Regions from separate parts of the Streptomyces sp. NPDC002867 genome, predicted to be linked through region 1. Evidence: riboswitches for the same ligand, from Rfam matches in the RefSeq annotation. Region 1 holds a riboswitch; the other holds the start of a gene.
What was found. Region 1 has a riboswitch for cobalamin ahead of ACWD0A_RS03165 (energy-coupling factor ABC transporter permease). Riboswitches for the same ligand answer to the same signal wherever they lie in the genome.
Positions count from the first base shown of each region.

Region 2: linked by a shared signal. The riboswitch ahead of ACWD0A_RS26370 (ribonucleoside-diphosphate reductase subunit alpha) and the one ahead of ACWD0A_RS03165 (energy-coupling factor ABC transporter permease) in region 1 are both predicted to bind cobalamin.

Region 1 is NZ_JBSFUR010000003.1:10,001-19,590, forward strand. Features, by position in the region: gene ACWD0A_RS03150 (energy-coupling factor ABC transporter ATP-binding protein) at 80-922, opposite strand; gene cbiQ (cobalt ECF transporter T component CbiQ) at 919-1,668, opposite strand; gene ACWD0A_RS03160 (energy-coupling factor ABC transporter substrate-binding protein) at 1,675-2,073, opposite strand; gene ACWD0A_RS03165 (energy-coupling factor ABC transporter permease) at 2,070-2,759, opposite strand; cobalamin riboswitch at 2,789-2,984, opposite strand; gene ACWD0A_RS03170 (PTS-dependent dihydroxyacetone kinase phosphotransferase subunit DhaM) at 3,079-3,492, opposite strand; gene dhaL (dihydroxyacetone kinase subunit DhaL) at 3,489-4,103, opposite strand; gene dhaK (dihydroxyacetone kinase subunit DhaK) at 4,153-5,145, opposite strand; gene ACWD0A_RS03185 (ArsR/SmtB family transcription factor) at 5,524-5,859, shown strand; gene ACWD0A_RS03190 (methyltransferase family protein) at 6,032-6,646, shown strand; gene ACWD0A_RS03195 (hypothetical protein) at 6,754-6,891, opposite strand; gene ACWD0A_RS03200 (hypothetical protein) at 7,522-7,758, opposite strand; gene ACWD0A_RS03205 (PLP-dependent cysteine synthase family protein) at 7,932-9,065, shown strand; gene ACWD0A_RS03210 (MDR family MFS transporter) at 9,062-9,590, shown strand, end outside.
Region 2 is NZ_JBSFUR010000035.1:54,764-64,353, reverse strand. Features, by position in the region: gene ACWD0A_RS26380 (D-Ala-D-Ala carboxypeptidase family metallohydrolase) at 1-146, shown strand, start outside; gene ACWD0A_RS26375 (ribonucleotide-diphosphate reductase subunit beta) at 209-1,222, opposite strand; gene ACWD0A_RS26370 (ribonucleoside-diphosphate reductase subunit alpha) at 1,222-3,615, opposite strand; cobalamin riboswitch at 3,756-3,887, opposite strand; gene ACWD0A_RS26365 (GNAT family N-acetyltransferase) at 3,932-4,432, opposite strand; gene mctP (monocarboxylate uptake permease MctP) at 4,517-6,151, opposite strand; gene ACWD0A_RS26355 (DUF3311 domain-containing protein) at 6,148-6,429, opposite strand; gene ACWD0A_RS26350 (GntR family transcriptional regulator) at 6,637-7,404, opposite strand; gene ACWD0A_RS26345 (sugar ABC transporter substrate-binding protein) at 7,707-9,008, shown strand; gene ACWD0A_RS26340 (carbohydrate ABC transporter permease) at 9,129-9,590, shown strand, end outside.

The DNA of each region.
Region 1 (9,590 bases):
GCCGTGGCGACACGGGCCGCCGCCCCGGCTTTTCCGAGAGCCCGGGGCCTCGCGCGACGGCCCGCCACGCGCGGCGGGGTTACTCCGTGCCGGCCCGGGCCGGGCCCGCAGCCCAGTGGGACAGGTCCTCCGGGGTGCGGGGCCCCGTTTCCGCAGGGGCGAGCAGGCCGTGCGACCTCAGCAGTTCCGCCACCGCCGTGCCCCACGGCCTCCGCAGGCGCGCCGCGTCCAGCAGGGCCTGGTCCGCGAGCAGTTCCGCGACGGGACCGGTGCGCAGGCCCGTCGGCGCGAGGACGGCCGCATCGTCCGCCCAGCGCAGGGCCAGATCCACGTCGTGGGTCGCCATGACCACCGTCGTACCGGACGCGCCCAGCGTGCCCAGCACCTCCAGCAGCCGCTCCTGGCCATGCGGATCGAGCCCCGCCGTCGGCTCGTCCAGAATGAGCACGCGCGGCCGCATCGCCACCGCGCCCGCGATCGCCGCCCGTTTGCGCTGTCCGTACGAGAGAAGATGCGTCGGCCGGTCCCGCAGCGCCACGATGTCCATCGCCGCCAGCGCCTCGTCCACCCGGGCGCGTACCTGCTCCTCCGGCAGCCCGAGGTTCATCGGGCCGAACGACACGTCCTGTTCGACCGACGCCGCGAACAGCTGGTCGTCGGGGTCCTGCACCACCAGCTGCACGCTCGTCCGCAGCCGGGTCAGCCCGGCACGGTCGTACGTCACCGGCTCGCCGTCCAGCCGGACGTGGCCCGTCGCCGGGCGCAGCCCGCCGCTCAACAGCCGCAGCAGGGTGGTTTTTCCGCTGCCGTTGCGCCCCAGCAGAGCCGTGGAGCGGCCCTCCCGGAGCGCGAGGCCGACGCCGCTCAGCACGACGGGCCCGTCCTCGTACGCGAAACCGGCGTCGACGAGCTCAACGATCACAGGACGAACCTTTCCAGCAGATGGGTGAGCAGCACGATGCCTGCCAGCAGCGCGGCCACGGCGACGAGGAAGGGGCGCGACACGGACGCACGCGGCACGAGGACCCTCAGCGTGCCGTCGTAACCGCGTCCGGCGAGCCCGGCCTGAAGCCGGCCGGCCCGGTCGAAGGCGCGGACGAACGCGGTCGCTCCCAGCCCCGCCAGCGAACGCCACGCCGCCGCCTGGCTCGTGTGGCCGAGACGGGCCGCCTGCGCCTGGCGGACCCGGCTCATCGCGTCCAGCAGCAGGAAACTGATCCGGTACATCACCAGCGCCACGTCCACCACCGCCGGCGGCACGCCCGCCCGTACCAGCCGGGGCAGGACGTCGGAGACCGGCGTGGTGAACGCGAACAGCAGCACCCCGAGCGACGCCGCCGAGGTCCGCAGCAGCAGCGCGGCGGCGTGCTCGGGACCGTCGGGCGCCAACGCCACCGGCCCCGCCTCGCCGCCCACGGCGAACAACAGCGGCAGCGCCCCGGTGACACAGAACCCGAGGGGGATGCGGAAGGCCCGCCACAGCTGCCGGGGCGCGACCCCGGCCGGGCCCAGCAGGACGGCGAGGGAGGCGGCGGCCACGAGAACGGCGCCGGGCCAAGGCGGCAGGCACACGGCCGTCACCGTCAGCCCCAGCCCGAGCACGGCCTTCTCACAGGGATGGCGGCGGCGCCAGCGACTGCTGTGCGCCGCCGCGTCGATCGGGAGCATCGGCGCCTACGGCAGCTTCGCGGCCGGGGCGTCCCCGCTGCCGGGCTCCGCTCCGGGCGCCTCTCCGGCGGCCTCTCCCGGGAGGGCGCCCGCGCGCGCCGCGGCCCGCTCCTCACCCTGCCTGCGTCCTCTGCGCAGGCCGAAGTAGTACGCCAGCACCCCCGCGCCGAGCGCGGCCTGGAGTGCGAACAGCGCCGACTCGATCTCGGCCGACGGCGGCTCGTACAGCGGGGAGAACCACGGCTCGTAGTCCGGCTCCAGCTCCGTGATCGCCGTCTCCGCCTGCGCGTCGGAGCCGGTGAACGGCTCCTCCCTGTGGTCGCCGAGCCCCAGTACGAGCGGCAGGACGGCCAGCGCCGCCACGGCCAGCAACAGCAGCGTATTGATCCTCGCGTTACGGCTCATCGGACCACGGCCTCCTTCCTCGCGCCCGGGACCAGGACGCCGAGACGGGCCAGGTCGCCCTTGCTGGACTGGCTGAGCAGTCGCATCACCAGCACGGTGAGCAGCCCCTCGCTCACCGCGAGCGGGATCTGCGTGAGCGCGAAGATGCCGCCGAACTTGGCGAGCGCGCCCGCGAATCCGCTGCTCGGGTCGGGGAAGGCCAGCGCGAGCTGCACGCTGGTGACGCAGTACGTCGACAGGTCGGCGACGAACGCGCCGAAGAACACGGCGACCATCAGCGGGACACCCGACCGCCGCAGCAGCCGGTAGACCCCGTAACCGGCCCATGGACCGACGATCGCCATGGAGAACACGTTGGCGCCGAGCGTGGTGAGACCGCCGTGCGCCAGCAACAGGGCCTGGAACAGCAGGGTGATCGTGCCGAGCACCGCCATGATCGGCGGACGGAACAGGATCGCGCCCAGCCCGGTGCCGGTCGGATGGGAGCAGCTGCCGGTCACCGACGGGATCTTCAGGGCGGACAGCACGAAGGTGAAGGCGCCGGAGGCGCCGAGCAGCAGGGTGGACTCGGGGTGGGCCTTGACCTCGCGCGTCAGGGCACGTACACCGTGGACGACGAACGGGGCGGCCGCGACGCCCCAGGCGGCGGCGTGCAACGGGGGCAGGTACCCCTCGGCTATATGCATGGTCGGGAGACCCTCTCCAGCACCTCGTGGATGGACAACGCGCCCCGGCCGGTCTCCTGGCTGACGGGTCATGCCGCCCGTGACTCCGCCTTCCCAGGCACCGCGCTCTCGCGCGGTGGCCCAGTGACTTCCCCTGAGGGGTGGAGCCGGACTTCCCGATCACAGTGGCGAGGGCCGCACCGGTACCGCACCGGTTTCCCGAACACCAAGGCTCCGTGACAGTAGTGCGCCGACCAGCGACATCACAAGCCGCGCACGGGTGCACCGGCCCGCGGCCGGGTGAGCCGTTCGCCACACCCGGCCGCACGCACCGCTCCCGTCACTCCTTGCGGTACCCGTACGCCTCCGAGGCCGCCGCCTCCACGGCGTCCAGGTCGCCCCCGGCCGACGCGGTCACCACCGCGGCCACCGCGCCCTCCACGAACGGGGCATCCACGAGCCGGGTGCCGTCGGGAAGTTCGTCGCCCTCGGCGAGAAGGGCCTTCACCGTGAGCACGGCGCTGCCCAGATCGACCAGCACGGCCACGCCCGCGCCGCGGTCCACCTCCGCCGCCGCGGCGGAGACCAGCTCGGAGCTGGTGCCGAGACCGCCGTCCGGCGTGCCGCCCGCCGCGGCGACCGGCGCGAGTTCCCCGCCGCCCGCGAGCCCGCGCGCCAGCGCGGCGACCGAGCGCGCCACGTCCGCGCTGTGCGACACCAGCACGATCCCGACCCGCTGGGCGGTGTCGCTCATACGGCCGCCTCCGCCGTCTCGGCGAGCGTGGCCACCAGCAGCGCCGACGACGTCGCCCCCGGGTCCTGGTGCCCGATGCTGCGCTCGCCGAGATAGCTGGCCCTGCCCTTGCGCGCCTGCAACGGCACCGTCGCCAGCGCCCCCTGCTCGGCCGCCTCCCGGGCCGCGGCGAACGACTCCGTGCTGTCGCCGAGCGCCGCCACCGCGGGCTCCAGGGCGTCCAGCATCGTCTTGTCGCCCGCCTTCGCCCCGCCCAGCTGCGCCACGGCCTCGACGCCCGCCCGCAGCGCCTCGGCCAGCTGCCCCGCGCTCACCTCGGCGTCGTCGCCGAGGGCCTTGCCGGCACGGCGCAGCAGCGTCCCGTACAGCGGTCCGGAGGCCCCGCCGACCGTCGAGATCAACTGCCGTCCCGCCAGGACCAGTACGGCTCCGGGCGCGGTCGGCGGCTCCTTGTCCAGGGCCGCGACGACGGCCGCGAACCCGCGCTGGAGATTGGTGCCGTGATCGGCGTCACCGATCGCGGAATCCAGCTCGGTCAGACGGTCGGCCTCACGGTTCACGGCCGCGGCGGCGGCCGTGAGCCAGCGTCGGAAGAATGCGGCGTCGAGCACGGGATCTCCTCGGTTCGGATGATCGGTTCGGGAGGGGGCGGGGCGAGGCTCAGCGTCCCCACCGCAGGGCGGGCGTCTGCACCGGCGCGTCCCACAACCGCAGCAGCTCCTCGTCCACCTGGCACAGCGTCACCGAGCAGCCGGCCATGTCGAGCGAGGTCACGTAGTTGCCGACGAGCGTGCGGGCCACCGCCACGTCGCGCTCGGTCAGCACCCGCTGCACCTCGGCGTTGAACCCGTACAGCTCCAGCAGGGGGGTGCCGCCCATTCCGTTGACGAGGGCGATGACCGGGCCGGTGGGGCGCAGGTCGTCGAGGACCGCTCCCACGGCGAAGTCCGCGATCTCCCGCGCGGTCATCATCGCCCGCCGCTCGCGGCCCGGCTCGCCGTGGATGCCGACGCCCAACTCCAGCTCGCCCGGGGGCAGGTCGAAGGTGGGCCCGCCCTTGGCGGGAGTGCTGCAGGCGCTGAGCGCGACGCCGAAACTGCGGGAGGACGCGTTCACCTGGCGGGCGAGGGACTCGACCCGCTCCAGCGGGGCGCCCTCCTCGGCGGCGGCGCCCGCGATCTTCTCCACGAACAGGGTCGCACCGGTGCCGCGCCGGCCCGCCGTGTACAGGCTGTCCGTCACGGCGACGTCGTCGTCGACCAGCACGGTGGCGAGCCGAACGCCCTCGTCCTCGGCGAGCTCCGCGGCCATCTGGAAGTTGAGCACGTCGCCGGTGTAGTTCTTCACGACGAACAGCACCCCCGCACCGCTCTCGACAGCGGCGGCGGCCTTCACCATCTGGTCCGGCACGGGACTGGTGAACACCTCGCCCGGACAGGCTCCGTCCAGCATCCCGGGCCCGACGAACCCGCCGTGCAGCGGCTCGTGCCCCGACCCGCCCCCGGAGACGAGCGCGACCTTGCCGGCGACCGGTGCGTCCCGCCGGACGATCACGCGGTTGTCCACGTCGACATTGAGGTCGGGATACGCGGCGGCCATCCCGCGCAGCGCATCCGCGACGACGGTCTCCGGGACGTTGATGAGCATTCTCAACGGTTCCTCCTGGGGGAGTTCCAGCTAGGGCCCTGAGCAGGTTTTACCTGGTCAGCAGGTAGGTAGGCGGCGGTGGCTCTTGGCGGCCGGTGGCGACGTCCGTCGGTGTCCGGCGGGGCTGCTGACTCGATGCTGACTTTCCTGACTGCCCGTCAGGCACGTTTCCGTCTCTGTTGTCGCTCTTGATGGCTGCCGCACCCAGTATCGAAGAGACGCGCTTGAAGGGGAAACGACGCGTCGATTGCCGACCGACGTATCCGCGCCGTTCCCCTGGATGCGGGCCTCCGTGTTCGCGCCGGGATCCCGGGGTTGTCGGGGACGGCCGCAGGGTAACTGTCCAGAAATTCGTGAATTCAGAATTCCATGTACTCTCGGCGTGTGCTGCCTGTTGCTCCCGACATCGAGGTGCTGGTGCGGTTCGGCCGTGCGCTCGCCGACCCGATCCGTTGCCGGCTCCTGCTCGCCCTGCGCGAGGCACCCGCCTACCCGTCCGACCTCGCGGACGCCCTCGGCATCTCCCGAACCCGGCTGTCGAACCACCTGGCGTGCCTGCGGGACTGCGGCCTGGTCGTCACCGTGCCCGACGGCCGCCGCACGCGGTACGAACTGGCCGACGAGCGCCTCGGGCATGTGCTCGACGACCTGCGCACCGCCGTGGTCGCCGTCGAGTCCGACCGCACATGCGCCGAGGCGGACGAGAAGGGCTGCTGCTGATGACCGTGATGTCCCTCGGGCCGTCCCCGGCCCGCCGCGGCGCCTGGCGGGGCAAGGGCTGCCGCGCGGCCCCCGCCGCCGTGACAGCACCTGCGGACGGCGAGGTGGCCGGAGACGCATGCGGCTGCCGTCCCGGCTTTGCCTGCTGCGCCCCGGTGAAGGAGGCCCGGCGATGAACGGATGGGCCTGGACGGCGCTGGTCCTGTACCTCGGCTGGATGGTGACGGCCTTCGGTATCCGTGCGGTCGTACAGCGCCGTCGTACCGGCGACGCCGGCTTCCGCGGCACCTCCGGCCGCCCTGGTTCAGCCTCCTGGTGGGCCGGCGTTCTGTTCGTCGCCGCCCTGATCGGGGGCGGGACCGCACCCGTGGCCGCACTCGCCGGCCTCCGCGAACTGCCGGGCACCGACAGTCCGGTCCTGCACTGGACGGGACTGGCCATCACCCTGGCCGGGACGGCACTCACTCTGGCGGCCCAAACAGATATGGGCGCCTCCTGGCGCGTGGGCGTGGACGACAACGAGCACACAGCCCTGGTCACCGCCGGCCTGTTCGCGCACGTGCGCAACCCGGTCTTCACCGCCATGGCCGTCACCGCAACCGGTCTCGTGCTGATGGTGCCCAATCCCGTCGCGGTCCTTGCGCTGGCGGCCCTGGTGGCCGCGGTCCAACTCCAGGTCCGCGTCGTCGAGGAGCCGTATCTGGCCGACCTGCACGGAGGCGGGTACGCCGTCTACACGGCCCGAGTCGGACGCTTTGTGCCGGGTATCGGCAGACAAAGGGCCTGAACCGCTTCCTCCCGTCCAGGGCTCTTGCCGTCCGCGCACCGGATTCCGGCCAAACGCGGGCCGTGGGGGACTTGGTGGCGGGCGGACGGCAAGGCGAGTGGTTAAGATCACGGCATGGTCACGGCTCGGTCGACTTCCCGCATGCCGCGGGCCCGCTCCTCTGCGGGTCCGCTGCGCCTGCTGTGGGTGGCGATCACGCTCTTCGCCTTCGTGTACGCGCACGGCGTGAGCATGGACGGGATCACCGGTCACCTCGACAGAGCGGCTGTGTCCGCATCGAACGGCATCGACCGGCATGCGGCTCCCCACGGACCGATGGACCATCACGGGGGCGAACACGGCCCCTCGCACGCGGCTCAGGAGTGTGTGCCGGGCCAGCCCGAGCAGACGCCCGTTCCGGCAGCTCCGCGTGCCTGCACACCTATCGAGCAAGGGACGGCCGTTCTGGGCCGCCCTGCCTCGGGTGACTTCGGTGACGCCCCCTCGGCCCGACCTCTGCCCAGTACGGCGATAAGAGCCACAGTTCTTCAGATCTAGGATCCGCGCGGCTTTCCCGTCGTCCCCGTGACGCCTTCTCATCCGTGTTCCTGAGGCGTGACGAGGTCGGCCATTGCCGTGAGCGGCACCGGCTCCCGAGACCGCCGGTGCGACGAACCTCTGCGGCTATGTCCCGAACCTGCCCCATTCCCTGCCCACCGTCCGACGCGCCCTTGGCGTCCGACGGCCGCCTGCGGAGGAACCGTGCGTTCGCCCTTCCGTGTCCCGTCACACCCGCATGCCGTCCACCGCCGACCGCGGCTGCTCGTCCTGCTTCTGAGCGTGCTGCTGCTGACCGCGCCCGACTGTTCTCGATCGGCGCATGCGGCTGGTCACGATCACAGCGCAGCCTCCGTGGCCTCGGCTGTCGCGTCGGCCTCCTTGGCGAAATCACCGCCGCCCCGTGCCGTGACGCCGGGTGATTCGTCGTGCTCGTCCTCCGGTTCCGGGCCGCAGGGAGCAGCCCGCCCGCAATCACGCACCCAGCCGACCGACATCACGAAGCCGGCGCCTTTGGCGACGGTGACGCGGGCCGCGGCGCACCACGAGGCGCCCCGTCCTGTGCCGTCGGGCACCGAAAGAGCTGTGCCAGGGCGCTCGACTCTGTGCGCCTTGTGCCAGTGGCGGACATAGGCCACGTCTTCAGCCGCAGCGCGCGTGCCCGGTGGCGGCCGAGGAACGCCTCCGGGCCTGCGTGACGCGCGAAAGCCAGGCCGCCACACACTTCATGAAAGGCGAGAGCCATCTCATGCACTCTTCCGATACGACACACCTCACCAGGCCCGGCCACGCCGCACTCTCCGGCCTGGTCGGCAACACACCCTTGCTCCGCGTAGGTGAGCCCTTCGCCCACGAAGGCAGGGGATTCTGGGCGAAGCTGGAAGGCTTCAATCCCGGTGGCATCAAGGACCGGCCGGGTCTGCACATGGTCGAACGTGCCCGAGCCCGGGGCGAATTGAAGGCGGGCGCACGCATCATCGAGTCCACCAGCGGGACCTTGGGCCTGGGGCTCGCCCTCGCCGGAATGGTGTACGGCCATCCGGTCACCCTGGTCACCGACCCCGGCCTGGAGATGTCGATGACCCGCCTGCTCACCGCCTACGGCGCCCAGGTCAACGTCGTCTCCGAGCCGCATCCGACCGGCGGCTGGCAGCAGGCACGACGCGACCGCGTCGCCCAGCTGATGCTGCAGCACCCGCATTCCTGGTGCCCGGACCAGTACAACAACCCCGACAACACCGCCGCCTACACCCCGCTGGCCCTGGAGCTCGCCACCGAGCTCGGACACATCGACGTGCTGGTGTGCAGCGTCGGCACCGGGGGACACTCGGCGGGCGTCTCCCGTGTCCTGCAGCAGCTCTACCCGGAGCTGAAGCTCGTGGGCGTGGACACCATCGGATCCACGATCTTCGGCCAGCCGGCTCGGCCCCGGCTCATGCGGGGGCTCGGCTCCAGCATCTATCCGCGCAACGTCGCCTACGGCAACTTCACCGAGGTGCACTGGGTCGCCCCGGCCGAAGCGGTGTGGGCCTGCCGGCAACTCGCCGCGTCCCACTACGCCACCGGCGGATGGAGCGTCGGCGCCGTCGCCCTGGTCGCCGGATGGCTCGCCCGGTCCCTGCCCGCGGACACCCGGATCGCCGCGATCTTCCCCGACGGGCCGCAACGGTATCTCGGCACCGTGTACGACGACGACTACTGCGCTGCCCACGGCCTTCTCGACTCCCCGCCGGCGCAGGAACCGGAGGTGATCGGGCGCCTCGACGAGAAGGAGGTGACGAGGTGGACCCGCTGCACCGCAGTGGTCGATCCCCTCGCGCTGGTTCAGGACGAAGTCACGGGCGAGAAGCCTGGAAGCATCGACGCCGAGGGGGACCGGTGAAGGGCACCATCGCGCAGGTCCGTACGTACGAACGCAGCGTCCAGTTGTTGATGGTGAACCAGTTCACCATCAACCTCGGTTTCTACATGCTGATGCCCTACCTCGCCGCTCACCTGGCAGGACCGCTCGGCCTGGCAGGCTGGCTGGTCGGGTTGATCCTCGGGGTGCGCAACTTCAGTCAGCAGGGCATGTTCCTGGTCGGCGGCACCATGGCGGACCGCTTCGGGTACAAGCCCATGATCATCGCCGGACTCGCCCTGCGCATCGTCGGGTTCGCGACCCTCGGGCTGGTCGACAGCGTTCCCGCACTGATCGCGGCGTCCGCAGCGACGGGTCTCGCGGGAGCCCTGTTCAACCCGGCCTCCCGCGCCTACCTCGCCGTGGACGCGGGAGAACGCCGGGTCGAGGCGTTCGCGCTCTTCAACGTCTTCTACCAGGCGGGCATCCTGCTCGGCCCGCTGGTCGGCATGGTGCTGACGGGCATCGACTTCCGCGTCACGTGCCTCACCGCGGCGGCTGTCTTCG
Region 2 (9,590 bases), on a different contig from region 1:
CGCACTCCCTGTGCAAGCTGGCCCAGCAGGCCCGTTACCACGGCTTCAACGGCATCCTCGGCCCCGGCTACCCGGGCCACAACGACCACACGCACGTCGACCACCGCAGCAGCCGCTACTGGTCGGCTCCCAGCTGCGGCATCTGACCACGGAAGCGGCCCGCACCTCCCCCGTGCGAGGTGCGGGCCGCGGCCTGTTTCCGTGCGGATCAGAAGTCGTCGTCGAAGGAGACCGATCCCTCCACCGCGACCTGGTACGCCGACGGACGCCGCTCGAAGAAGTTCGTCAGCTCCTGGACGCCCTGCAACTCCATGAAGGAGAACGGGTTCTGGGAGCCGTACACCGGGGCGAAGCCCAGTCGTGTCAGGCGCTGGTCGGCGACGCACTGCAGGTACTCGCGCATCGACTCGGTGTTCATGCCCGGCAGCCCGTCGCCGCACAGGTCACGGCCGAACTGGAGCTCCGCCTCGACGGCCTCGTGCAGCATGTCCGTGACCTGCTGCCGCAGCTCGTCGTCGAACAGCTCCGGCTCCTCCTTGCGGACGGTGTCCACGACCTCGAAGGCGAAGTTCATGTGCATCGTCTCGTCGCGGAACACCCAGTTGGTGCCCGTCGCCAGTCCGTGCAGCAGTCCGCGCGAGCGGAACCAGTAGACGTAGGCGAAGGCGCCGTAGAAGAACAGCCCCTCGATGCAGGCGGCGAAGCAGATCAGGTTGAGCAGGAAACGGCGGCGGTCGGCCCGCGTCTCCAGGCGGTCGATCTTCTCGACCGAGTCCATCCACGTGAAGCAGAACTGCGCCTTCTCGCGGATGGAGGGGATGTTCTCGACGGCGGCGAACGCGGCGGCGCGGTCGTCCGGGTCGGGCAGGTAGGTGTCGAGCAGCGTCAGATAGAACTGGACGTGCACGGCCTCCTCGAAGAGCTGACGGCTCAGGTACAGCCGCGCCTCGGGGGAGTTGATGTGCTTGTAGAGCGTCAGCACCAGGTTGTTCGCCACGATCGAGTCGCCCGTCGCGAAGAACGCGACCAGCCGGCCGATCATGTGCTGCTCGCCCGGCGTCAGCTTGGCGAGGTCGGCGACGTCGGAGTGGAGGTCGACCTCCTCCACCGTCCAGGTGTTCTTGATGGCGTCCCGGTAGCGCTCGTAGAAGTCCGGGTAGCGCATGGGACGCAGGGTCAGTTCGAAGCCCGGGTCGAGCAGGTTCTTGTTCTCCACGGTCATTACTGGCAGGCCTCGCAGGACTCGGGGTTTTCGAGGGAACAGGCGACGGCGTCGGGGCCGGCGGCCGCCTGGACCGGGGGCACCTCCGCCGAAGGCTGGGGGAGGATCGTCGCCTGCGCGGCGCGGGCGATCCTCGTCGCCGGGCGCGAGCGCAGGTAGTACGTCGTCTTCAGGCCCTGCTTCCAGGCGTACGCGTACATCGACGACAGCTTGCCGATGGTCGGCGTCTCCAGGAACAGGTTCAGCGACTGGGACTGGTCGAGGAACGGCGTACGGGCCGCCGCCATGTCGATCAGGCCGCGCTGCGGGATCTCCCAGGCCGTCCGGTACAGCTCGCGCACCTCGGCCGGGATCCAGGTGAAGTCCTGCACCGAGCCGCTGGACTCGCGCAGCGCCTCGCGGGTCTGCGCGTCCCACACGCCGAGCTTCTTCAGCTCGTCCACCAGGTAGGAGTTGACCTGGAGGAACTCGCCGGACAGGGTCTCGCGCTTGAAGAGGTTGGAGACCTGCGGCTCGATGCACTCGTAGACGCCCGCGATCGAGGCGATCGTCGCCGTCGGCGCGATGGCGAGGAGCAGCGAGTTGCGCATGCCGACGGCGGCGATCCGCTCGCGCAGGGCGGCCCAGCGCTCGGGCCAGTTCAGCTCCACGCCGTAGTGGTCCGGGTGCAGAACGCCGCGCGCCGTGCGCGTCTTGTCCCATGCCGGCAGCGGGCCGCTGCGCTCGGCGAGGCCGGCGGACGCCTCGTACGCGGCGAGCATGATGCGCTCGGCGATGCGGGTGGACAGCGCGCGTGCCTCGGGTGAGTCGAAGGGCAGCCGCAGCTTGAAGAAGACGTCCTGGAGGCCCATCGCGCCCAGGCCCACGGGCCGCCACTTGGCGTTGGAGCGCCCGGCCTGCTCGGTCGGGTAGAAGTTGATGTCGACGACCCGGTCGAGGAAGGTGACCGCGGTGCGGACGGTGGCGTCCAGCCGCTCCCAGTCGAGGTACCCGCCGTCGGCTCCCTGCTCGACGAAGGCCCCCAGGTTCACCGAGCCGAGGTTGCAGACGGCCGTCTCGCCGTCGTCGGTGACCTCCAGGATCTCGGTGCACAGGTTGGAGGAGTGGACCGTGTGGCCGGGCTCGGCGGTCTGGTTGGCGGTGCGGTTGGAGGCGTCCTTGAAGGTCATCCAGCCGTTGCCGGTCTGCGCGAGCGTGCGCATCATGCGGCCGTACAGGTCGCGCGCCGGGATGGTCTTGCGGGCCAGGCCCTTGGCCTCGGCGGCGCGGTACGCGGCGTCGAACTCCTCGCCCCACAGGTCGACGAGCTCGGGCACGTCGGCCGGCGAGAACAGCGACCAGTCGGAGCCCGCCTCGACGCGCCGCATGAACTCGTCGGGGATCCAGTGCGCGAGGTTGAGGTTGTGCGTACGCCGGGCGTCCTCGCCGGTGTTGTCGCGCAGCTCCAGGAACTCCTCGACGTCGGCGTGCCAGGTCTCCAGGTAGATCGCGGCGGCGCCCTTGCGCCGGCCGCCCTGGTTCACGGCGGCGACCGAGGCGTCGAGTGTCTTCAGGAACGGGACGATGCCGTTGGAGTGCCCGTTGGTGCCGCGGATCAGCGAACCGCGGGCACGGACGCGCGAGTACGAGAGCCCGATGCCGCCCGCGTGCTTGGACAGGCGCGCGACCTGGTGGTAGCGGTCGTAGATCGAGTCGAGCTCGTCGAGCGGCGAGTCCAGCAGGTAGCAGGACGACATCTGGGGGTGGCGGGTGCCGGAGTTGAAGAGCGTGGGGGAGGAGGGGAGGTAGTCGAGCCGGCTCATCAGGCCGTACAGGTCGGCGACCTCGTCCACCGAGCGGACGCTGTCGTCCTCGGCGAGGCCGCAGGCGACGCGCAGCATGAAGTGCTGCGGCGTCTCCACGACCTGACGGCTGATGGGGTGACGCAGCAGGTAGCGGCTGTAGAGCGTGCGCAGGCCGAAGTAGCCGAAGCGGTCGTCGGCGGCCGGGTCGACGAGCGCGTCGAGCCGGGCCGCGTGCAGCGCCACGAACGCGGCGGTGCGGTCCGCGATCAGGCCCTCGCGATGCCCGACCGCGACGGAGGCCGAGAACGACACGGCGCCCTGGCCGGCGGCCTCGTCCGCGATCGTGCGGGTCAGCAGCCGGGCGGCGAGACGGGAGTAGGCCGGGTCCTCGGAGATCAGACCGGCGGCGGCATCGGTGGCGAGGGAGCGCAGTTCGGCCTCGTCCGATCCGGCGTGCCGCCCGCGCAGCGCGGCGGCGGCGACCCTGCCGGGGTCGGTGTCGGGCAGATCGGCCGTCAGATCCGTGAGGGTCCGCAGCAGGCCGGCCCCGGGACCGGCCGTGGTCTGCTCCGCGGTGCCTGAAGCCGGATCGGCTGGCGCGATGGTCATGTGATGCTCTCCCTCGCTCGGCTCTGGGCCGGCGGGGGAGGCGGGGACCATGCCGGCGCGGGCCCGCGGACGGGCAGCACGAGGCACGGCGTCCACCGGCCCTACCGCGAGGCCCGGACGTCTCGGCACCCGGTTCGGTCGAGCCGGATGCACCGTCGGCAGGTCCTCGGACTTGTCGGGTACGCACAGCGCACCGGATCACACCGTTGCGGGACAGTTCCGGATTCGCACCGGATTCCCCTGCGGCGACAGCCAGATGAGCATACATGTGGGGGCGGGGTGCTGCGCATGCCCCCACATGTTGTGTCTCGCGGGCTCAGAGCTCCAGGGCGTACGTCAGCAGGGGAACGTTCTCGACCGGTGCCCAGTCCCGCTCGGGGGTGCGTACGAAGCCCAGCCGGGCGTATATCCGGTGCGCCGCGTGCATCATCGGCTGCGTCGACAGCACCACGCGCACGCACCCGGGCACCGCCCGGGCCCGGTCGACACAGGTCCGCACCAGCGCCTCGCCCACCCCGCGTCCCCGGGCCTCCTCGGCCACCGACAGCGTCCGGAACTCGGCCTCGCCCGGACCCGCGAGGTCGGCGTACGGGCCGCCGGCGGGAACGAAGGCCACCCCGCCGAGCACGGTTCCCCGCCCGTCCACGGCGACGTACACCTCCGTGTGCGCGGCGCGTCCCGCGACGTCCCGCAGCACCTCCAGATACGGGTCCTCCTCGCCGAAGTCGAGCATTCCGCCGCGCAGATACGCCTGCGCGGTCAGCTCCCCCAGCGCCCCGCACTCCCCGGGTTCGATCCGCCTGATCGTGATGTCCATGCCCGGCAGTGTGCATCAGAGCACGACGAAGGGCCGCCGCATTTCCCTGGGGGGAGATGCGACGGCCCTTGCGTACGCGATCCGTCAGTGGCCGCCGGGGGCGCCCGCCGTGGCCGGCGGCAGTTCCACCTCGACGCCCGGGTCGCCCGCGTCCGCCGTGTAGTCGGACGGGCTGGTCTCGTCGACGCCGTCCGGGGCCTTGGCCGCCTTCAGGACGAAGGTGAGCACCACGGTGACGACGAGGTTCAGCACGAACGCGGTGAGGCCGATGTAGCCGATCTCGCCGATGCCGGGGATCTCGGCCGACGAGCCGCCGAAGTGCTTCTGTGTCGGGCTCGCCACGCCGTAGGCGGCCACCGTGCCGTAGATCATGCCGACCGCCCAGCCGGCGATGAGCGCCCAGCGGTGGAACCAGCGGGTGAACAGGCCGCCCACCAGGGCCGGGAACGTCTGCAGGATCCAGATGCCGCCCAGCAGCTGGAAGTTGATCGCCACGGTCTTGTCCATGGTGAGGACGAAGGCCAGGGCGCCGACCTTGACCAGCAGCGAGACCAGCTTGGAGACCTTGGTCTCCTGCGCCGGGGTCGCGTCGGGCTTGAGGAAGTCCTTGTAGATGTTCCGGGTGAACAGGTTGGCCGCGGCGATGGACATGATGGCCGCGGGGACCAGCGCGCCGATGCCGATCGCCGCGAAGGCGACGCCCGCGAACCAGTCCGGGAACATGTTCTCGAACAGCTGCGGGATGGCCAGCTGACCGTTGGTGACCTTCACGCCCGCCGCGATGGCCATGAAGCCGAGCAGGGCCAGCAGGCCCAGCATCAGCGAGTACAGCGGCAGGATCGTGGTGTTGCGGCGGATCACCTCACGGCTGCGCGAGGACAGCGTCGCCGTGATGGAGTGCGGGTACATGAAGAGCGCGAGCGCCGAGCCCAGGGCCAGGGTGGCGTAGCCCCACTGGCCCATCTCGCCGGGTACCAGGGCGCCGACGGGCTTGTCCGTGGCCGGGTTGATCTGCGAGAACTTCTCTCCGGCGGCGGAGAAGATCGCGTCGAAGCCGCCGAGCTTGATCGGGATGTAGATGATCGCCACCGCGATGACGATGTAGATCAGGGTGTCCTTGACGAAGGCGATCAGCGCCGGCGCACGCAGTCCGGAGGAGTACGTGTAGGCCGCGAGCACACCGAAGGCGATCAGCAGCGGCAGGTCCTTGATGAACCAGTTGGTGTTCTCGCCACCGCCGACGCCCATGACGTCGAGCACGGCCTGGATGCCGACCAACTGGAGCGCGATGTACGGCATCGTGGCGAGGAGGCCGGTGAACGCGACCGCCAGGGACAGGCCCTTGGAACCGAAACGTCCGCGGACGAAGTCGGCAGTCGTCACGTACCCGTGCTTGTGCGACACCGACCACAGGCGCGGCAGGAAGGTGAAGATCAGCGGGTAGACGAGGATCGTGTACGGCACGGCGAAGAAGCCGGCCGCGCCCGCCGCGTAGATGGCCGCCGGCACGGCGACGAAGGTGTATGCGGTGTACAGGTCGCCGCCCAGCAGGAACCAGGTCACCCAGGTGCCGAACGATCTGCCGCCCAGGCCCCATTCGTCGAGGCTGTGCTCGTTCTCGGCCTTGCGCCAGCGGGCGGCCAGGAAGCCCATGACCGTCACGGCCAGGAAGAAGAAGATGAAGACGCCGAGTGCGACGCCGTTCACGCCGTCCTTCATCGGGAGGCACCTCCCTTGCGGGCGCGCTGGTCACGCTGCCACAGCTTGTAGGCGATCATCGTCAGCGCCGTCGACACCACGACCCAGAGCATCTGGTACCAGTAGAAGAACGGCATGCCGATGAACGTCGGCTCGACCTTCGCGTAGGAGCCGACCCAGAGCATCGCCACGAAGGGTGCGAAGAGACAGAGGGCGATGATCACGCGCACCGGTGTGACGACCGGTTGTTTCGCTTCGGGCGCTTCAGGCGCGTCCGGTGCCTCGGGCACTGCTGACATGCGGCTCCGTCCCCTCACTGGTCACCTGTTGTAGTGCGCAGGAAATCTAGGCGAGCCGTTCGAGTCCCGTCACCCCCGGTCCGCATATCGGTACGGCAACGACTTCGCGCCACGGCTGCGCAAAACATGACATGGCGTCGCAACACGCTGCGACGCCATGCCGGACACCCTGTCAGGTGGGGGACGTACGGCTCCGGGGCGCGTGTCTCAGTCCTTCGGCCGCTGGAGCCGAGCGACGAACTTGTAGCGGTCCCCGCGGTACACCGAGCGGACCCACTCCACCGGTTCGCCCTGGGCGTCGAGCGAGTGGCGCGAGAGCATCAGCATCGGCAGGCCGACGTCCGTGCCGAGCAGCCCCGCCTCGCGCGGGGTGGCGAGAGACGTCTCGATCGTCTCCTCGGCCTCGGCGAGATGGACGTCGTACACCTCCGCGAGGGCGGTGTAGAGCGAGGTGTACTTGACGAGCGACCGCCGCAGCGCGGGGAAGCGCTTGGCCGAGAGGTGCGTGGTCTCGATGGCCATGGGCTCGCCGCTGGCCAGCCGCAGGCGCTCGATCCGCAGGACCCGCCCGCCCGTCGAGATGTCGAGCAGCTCCGCCAGCGTGTCGTCGGCTGTGACGTATCCGATGTCCAGCAGCTGGGACGTGGGCTCCAGGCCCTGTGCCCGCATGTCCTCGGTGTACGAGGTGAGCTGCAGCGCCTGGGAGACCTTGGGCTTGGCGACGAACGTGCCCTTGCCCTGGATGCGCTCCAGCCGGCCTTCCACGACGAGTTCCTGGAGCGCCTGCCGCACGGTCGTGCGCGAGGTGTCGAACTCGGCGGCGAGCGTGCGCTCCGGCGGCACCGGAGTCCCGGGCGGCAGTGTCTCGGTCATGTCGAGCAAGTGCCGCTTCAGCCGGTAGTACTTGGGCACGCGCGCGGTACGGGCGCCTGCTGCCCCGCTCTCGGCTTCGGTGCCGGCCCCGTCCGTGGTCATGACCCGCCTTCCCGACTGCTGCGCTCCTGCCGTCACCGGCTCCTCCGTCTGTAGCGGCTCACATGGTGGCACGGACCGCTCGCGGGTCGTCGCCCTCCCTCAGGTGTCGGTCCGATAACGGACGCGACTGCCCTTCTTATACACCCTTGACACCCCCAAAGGTCTAGGCCAAGCTCCCGGTACTGGTCTAAACCATTAAAGATCAGATCCCGGCCCCAGGGCAGAATCCGGCGCGCCATTGTCAAGTGCTGCGCGACTCCCGGGTGGTGGGGGGGACTCTTGCATCCCTTGAGGAGGGTGGCGTGAAGCGCAATCTCGTAGCAGCGGTGGGTGTGGCGGCCATGATGGCCTCGGTCGCGGCGTGCGGTTCGGACGGCGGCGGCGAGGCGGCCAAGAATCCGAAGGACCGCAAGGAGACGCTGACCGTCTGGCTGATGGTCGACGCGCAGTCCACGTGGCCCGAGCTGGTGAAGGACGTCAATGACCGGTTCAACGCCAAGTACCCGGGCGTGAAGGTCAACGTCCAGTACCAGCAGTGGGCGGACAAGACCAAGAAGCTCGACGCGGCGCTCTCCGGCGACAAGTTCCCGGACGTCGTCGAGCTCGGCAACACCGAGACCATGACGTACATCCTCAACGGGGCGCTCGGCGAGATCGACCCGAAGAAGTACGAGAACGCGGACACCTGGATCGGCGGCCTCAAGGACACCTGCTCCTACGAGGGCAAGCAGTACTGCGTGCCGTACTACGCCGGTGCGCGCGTGGCCATCTACAACAAGGACATGTTCAAGGCGGGCGCGGGCGTCGAGACCCTGCCCACCACCGAGGCCGAGCTGACGGCCGCCCTGGACAAGGTCCAGGAGAAGTACGGCAAGGACAAGGCGTTCTCGCCGCTCTACCTGCCCGGCCGCTACTGGTACGCCGCCATGTCCTACGTCGCCGCGTACGGGGGCGAGATCGCCACCTACGACGAGGGCACGAAGGAGTGGAAGTCCGCTCTGTCCACGCCCGAGGCGCAGAAGGGCATCAAGCACTTCGTCGACCTGGTCGACAAGTACAACCACGGCGACAAGACCAAGGACGAACAGGACCACGCCAACGTCATGGCCAACGAGAAGGCCGCGCTGCTGTACGGCAACGGCTGGGAGGCCGGCAGCGTCACCGACCCGGCGGGCAACGGCAACGCCAAGCTCAAGGACAAGATCCTCACCGCGGGAATGCCCGGCCCGAACGGCAAGGCGCTCCCCTCCTTCATCGGCGGCTCCGACCTCGCCACCATCTCCAAGTCCAAGGTCCAGGACCTCGGCGAGGAGTGGATCTCGATGTTCACCGGCGCCAAGTCGCAGGAGGTGCTGGCCTCCAAGAACATCCTGCCGAACAACACCAAGCAGCTGGAGCCGCTGAAGGCCAAGCCGGAGACCGCTCCGATCGCCAATGCGGTGCCGGACGCCTGGTTCACCCCGATCGCGCCGGGCTGGGCCGCGATCGAGAAGAAGGAGGTCCTGGAGCTGATGCTGCTGGACATCATCAAGGGCACGCCGGTCGAGGAAGCCACCAAGAAGGCCGACGAGGAGATCGACAAGCTGATCAACGAGCAGTCCTGACTCCGGACTTCTCACCGCGTCGACCAGCGGCGGGGGCGGCGGACCGTGCCTCGGCACGCGCACCGCCCCCGCACTCCGGTACCTCCCGGCCCGTACGTCCGAACGGAAGGCTCAGCACCCATGAGTGCCGCCGACATGAAAGCAGCCGACCCGGTGGTGCCCGTAGCGCGGCACCCCGAGGGGCCCGGCACCCAGCAGCCGAAGGGGCAGGCGCCCAGGCCCCGCAAGGCCGGTGCGCTGCTGCCGTACCTGCTCATCGGCCCGACCATCCTCGCGATCGCCGCGGTCTTCGTGTGGCCGCTGGTCAAGACGGCGGTCATGTCCTTCCAGGACGTCGGCCGCAAGGAGCTGTGGACCGGCGAGCCGGCCCCCTGGGTCGGCTTCCAGCAGTTCACCGACATCTTCCGGGACGGCGCCTTCTGGGACTCGGTCGTCCTCACCGTCGTGTTCATGGCCGCCTGTGTCGTCACCACGCTCGCGGCCGGCCTCGCGATCTCGCTGATGATGCAGCGCATGTCCACCTGGGCGCGGCTGCTGCTGACCGCGGCGCTGATCGCCGCCTGGTCCATCCCGCTGATGGTG